DNA from 2 places in the Streptomyces sp. NPDC001744 genome. Region 1 is predicted to be linked to the other one. Evidence: riboswitches for the same ligand, from Rfam matches in the RefSeq annotation. Region 1 holds a riboswitch; the other holds the start of a gene.
The links. A riboswitch is a leader RNA that binds a small molecule or an ion and turns the genes downstream of it on or off. The one in region 1 is predicted to bind S-adenosylmethionine.

Region 1 (2,387 bases):
ACGTCCTCCACGGCGCCGCCGGTGCGGCGGGCGATGTCGAGGACGTACGGGCCGTCGGCCGGGTTGCCGATCGCGAGCGACTTGGCGATCGTGTTCGGCTTCTGCGGGCGGACCACGTCGTGGCCGGCCTTGTAGGCGGCGGAGACCGGGGAGCAGCCCTCGGCCTGGGCACCGAAGATCCTGTACGGCTTGTCCTCGACCAGGCCCAGCTTGACGAGCTCCTGGAGCCCCTTGTCGATCTTGGTGAGCTGGGAGCCGGACGCGATCGGGATGACGAGCTGGTCCGGGATCACCCAGCCGAGCTGCTCGCAGATCTCGTACGCGAGCGTCTTGGAGCCCTCGCCGTAGTACGGGCGCAGGTTGACGTTCACGAAGCCCCAGCCCTCGCCGAGCGGGTCGCCGATCAGCTCCGAGCAGAAGCGGTTCACGTCGTCGTAGTTGCCCTCGATGGCGACGAGGTCCCCGCCGTAGACGCCGGCCATGACGACCTTGCCCTGCTCCAGGTCGTGCGGGATGAACACGCAGGAGCGGAAGCCGGCGCGGGCGGCGGCGGCGCCGACGGCGCCGGCCAGGTTGCCGGTGGAGGAGCAGGAGAGGGTGGTGAAGCCGAAGGCGCGGGCGGCCTCGATGGCCTGGGCGACGACCCGGTCCTTGAAGGAGTGGGTCGGGTTGCCCGAGTCGTCCTTGACGAAGAGCTTCCCGGGGGCGACGCCGATCTCGCGGGCGAGGTTGTCGGCCTTGACGAGCGGGGTCCAGCCGGGGTTCAGGTTCGGCTTCTCGGCCACGTCGGCGGGGACGGGCAGGAGGGGGGCGTAGCGCCAGATGCTGGCGGGGCCGGCCTCGATCCGCTTCCGCAGTGCCTCGGGGTCGCCGGTCGGCAGGTCGTAGGCCACTTCGAGCGGCCCGAAACAGAGGGCGCAGGCGAAGATCGGGCCGAGGGCGAAGACTTCACCGCATTCGCGACAGGAGAGTCCGGTCGCGGGACCGAGGTCGACGGCGGTGGAGGGTGCGACGGTCTGTACAGCCATGGAGGCGAGGCCCTTTCTCCTCATCTTTCCCATGACGAATTTTTCGCCATGAGACGGATTTGGCACCTTCCCTAGCCGGTGGACCCCGATGGAGTACGAGACTGACCGACTGGAGGGTTGCCGGGGCTTCAACGGGCCGTTTCCCTCTGCCCCTCTGGATGAGCGGTATTCGGTTGTGAAGCGCGGTGGACTTTCGTTCCTGCGCTCCGGCGCGGATGCCACCCCGAAGTGCGGAGGGCGGTCGCGTTGTTCAAGACTGTAACCGAAGGCCCGGGCGCTTGGACGGCCCGTCCGAACCGCGAGATGGAGATCACGTGCTGGAAGAGGTGGAGCGCTGGCTGGCCCGGCGGTCCTGGTCCGTGGCGGACCGGCCGATGGAGCGGATCCTCGCCGCCAAGCGTGCGACGACGGTCAGCGTGGTGCTGCCGGCGCTGAACGAGGAGACGACGGTCGGGGACATCGTCACCGTGATCCGGCGCGAGCTGATGTCGGAGTCGGTGCCACTCGTCGACGAACTGGTGGTGGTCGACTCGGGCTCCACCGACCGCACGGCGGAGGTCGCGGCGGCGGCCGGCGCCCGGGTGGTCGCGCGGGACGCGGTCCTCCCCCGGATACCGGCCGTGCCCGGCAAGGGCGAGGTCCTGTGGCGGTCGCTGATGGCGACCGACGGGGACGTGGTGTGCTTCGTGGACGCGGACCTGCGGGACTTCTCCGCCGACTTCGTCACGGGGATCGTCGGCCCGCTCCTGACCGACCCGGAGGTCCACCTCGTCAAGGCGATGTACGACCGTCCGCTGGACGGCGTCCCCGGCCAGGGCGGCCGGGTGACGGAGCTGATGGCGCGCCCGCTGCTCAACCTGCACTGGCCGCAGCTGGCCGGCTTCGTGCAGCCGCTCGGCGGCGAGTACGCGGCCCGCCGCTCGCTCCTGGAGCGGCTGCCCTTCCCGGTCGGCTACGGGGTGGAGCTGGGCCTGCTCGTGGACGCGCTCCACACGGTGGGCCTGGACGCGCTCGCACAGGTGGACGTGGGGGTGCGCAAGCACCGGAACCAGGACGGGCACGCGCTGGGCCGGATGGCGGCGACCATCTACCGGACGGCGCAGCTGCGGCTCTCGCGGGGGCACCTGGTGCGGCCGTGGCTGACCCAGTTCGAGCGCGGCGAGCGGGGCTTCGAGCCGCGCACGTACGCGGTGGACACGGAGGAGCGGCCGCCGATGGCCGGGATCGCGGAGTACGCGCGGCGCCGCGTGGCGTAACGCCGTCCGATGATTCGCTTTGCCTACATTTCTTCCCCATGGGCTTCGGACAACGTATGGGCAGGGCGCTGACGGCGACGGCCCTGGCGGCGGTCGCGCTGGT
Region 2 (2,387 bases), on a different contig from region 1:
TGCTTCGCCGTGAGGTTCCACCCGGCGCTGCGCCACGTCGCGACGGCCCGCAGGGAACTCGGCATCCGCACCGTCTTCAACTTCCTCGGCCCGCTCACCAACCCGGCCCGGGTGCGGGCCCAGGCGACCGGGGTGGCGGACCCCCGGATGGCCCCCATCGTCGCCGGGGTGCTTGCCGGGCGCGGCTCCTCCGCGCTCGTCTTCCGCGGTGACGACGGGCTCGACGAGCTGACCACCACGGCCACCTCGCGGGTCTGGGTGGTCCGGGACGGCGCGGTGCGGGAGGAGACCTTCGACCCCCGCGACGTCGGCATCGACCTCGTGCCGGTGGAGGCGCTGCGCGGCGCCGACGCCTCGTACAACGCCGACGTGGCCCGCCGGCTGCTCGCCGGGGAGACCGGGCCGGTGCGGGACGCGGTGCTGCTCAACTCGGCGGCGGCGCTGACGGCGCTCGAACCGGGGGAGGGCACCCTCGCGGAGCGGATCCGCGCGGGCATGGAGAAGGCCGCCGAGGCGATCGACTCCGGTGCCGCCCGGCGGGCCCTGGAGCGCTGGATCGCCGCCAGCAACGCGTAGCCCGCGCGCCGTACGGCCCCGGTCCACCATGCGGACCGGGGTCTTGCGCCGCGGCGATCATGTGGCAGGATGCTCTCCAGGTCACGAGTGACAGCGTTTTGGCCCCGGCTCGCTGTCCGGCAACCCTCCTTCCGTGGCGGGGTGCCCCGGGTGATGACCAGGCCGCAGGCAGCGAGGTCTGCGGCAAGCGCGGATCCCTCGAACACCAGGGGTCCTGGTCAACCGAGGAGTGTTTTCCGTGAGCAAGCGAATGCGATAGGGCGAGTCCGCCCCTTCTTCACCCTCGGAACAGGGTCCCTTCCGCGTACCCCCGTGTCCTCCGAGGCGTCACCCGTACCCCGCCGTGTCCGGCCGCGTACGGGATTCACCGAAGCCGTTCCGCACCGCCCGCCGGGAGATACCGCCATGTCCGCACGCCCGCACGCCGTCGCCGCCGTCACCACCGTCGTCGAGCCCGCCGCAGATTCCGCCGTCACCGGGCCCGCCGGTCCCTGCCGCCCCGCCCCGCTGCCCGTCCTCGGCCGGGACGTGACCGTCCCGCTCGTCACCGGCGGCGAGGTGACCTACGCGGCGCTCGACTACGCGGCCAGCGCCCCGGCCCTCCAGCGGGTCTGGGACGACGTCGCCGCGTACGCCCCGTACTACGGCAGCGTCCACCGCGGCGCCGGTTACCTCTCCCAGCTCTCCACCGACCTCTTCGAGAACAGCCGCGCCACCGTGGCGGAGTTCCTCGGCTGCCGCCCCGGCGACCAGGTCGTCTTCACCCGCTCCACCACCGACTCGCTCAACCTGCTCGCCGCCGCCCTCCCCGTCGGCTGCCAGGTCTTCGTCTTCGAGACCGAGCACCACGCCTCGCTCCTGCCCTGGGGCGACGCCCGGGTGACGTACCTCGACGCGCCGCGCACCCCCGAGCAGGCCGTCGGGACCCTGGAGCGCGCCCTCGCGGAACGGGACCCCCACGGCCCCGCCCTGGTCTGCGTCACCGGCGCCTCCAACGTCACCGGCGAGCTGTGGCCGGTGCGGGAGCTGGCCGCCGCCGCCCACGCGCACGGCGCCCGGATCGTGCTCGACGCCGCCCAGCTCGCGCCCCACCACCCGGTCTCCGTGGCGGACCTCGACGTGGACTGGGTCGCCTTCTCCGGGCACAAGCTGTACGCGCCCTTCGGCTCCGGCGTCCTCGCCGGCCGCGCCGACTGGCTCCAGGACGCCGAGCCCTACCTCGCGGGCGGCGGCGCCTCCCGCACGGTGACGCGCCGGGCCGACGGCGGCGTGGACGTGGAGTGGCACACCACCGCGGCCCGCCACGAGGCCGGTTCCCCGAACGTCATCGGCGTCCTCGCGATCGCCTCCGCCTGCAAGGCGCTCGACGAGGCCGGCTTCGACGCCCTCGTCGAGCGCGAGAACCGCCTGGTCGCCCGGGTGCGCGCGGGCCTGGCCGAGGTCCCCGAGGTCAGGGTCCTCTCGCTCTTCGGCGACGACGCCCCGCGCGTCGGCGTCATCTCCTTCGTCGTGGAGGGCTGGAACAGCTCCCACTTCGCCGCCGCCCTCTCCGCCGAGTACGGCATCGGCGTCCGCGACGGCCTCTTCTGCGCCCATCCGCTGGTCCGCACCCTGCTCGGCGGCGACCCGGGGGACCCGGGCGAGTGCGGCGCCCCCGAGGCGGCGCCGGGGGAGAGGTCCCTCAACGCCGTCCGGGTCAGCTTCGGCGCCGGCACCCCCGACGAGCACGTGGAGCGGTTCGTCGGCGCCGTGAAGGAGCTGGTCCGGGACGGCGCCCGGTGGAAGTACCGCACCGAGGACGGCCGTTGCGT

Region 2: another riboswitch for S-adenosylmethionine. It lies ahead of ACFYZY_RS21650 (aminotransferase class V-fold PLP-dependent enzyme); the one in region 1 lies ahead of thrC (threonine synthase).

What each region holds. Positions count from the first base shown of each region.
Region 1 is NZ_JBIAUG010000001.1:353,499-355,885, forward strand. It holds gene thrC (threonine synthase) at 1-1,028, opposite strand, end outside; SAM riboswitch class I at 1,046-1,193, opposite strand; gene ACFYZY_RS01735 (glucosyl-3-phosphoglycerate synthase) at 1,343-2,284, shown strand; gene ACFYZY_RS01740 (hypothetical protein) at 2,323-2,387, shown strand, end outside.
Region 2 is NZ_JBIAUG010000018.1:128,255-130,641, forward strand. It holds gene trpD (anthranilate phosphoribosyltransferase) at 1-576, shown strand, start outside; SAM riboswitch class IV at 656-772, shown strand; gene ACFYZY_RS21650 (aminotransferase class V-fold PLP-dependent enzyme) at 982-2,387, shown strand, end outside.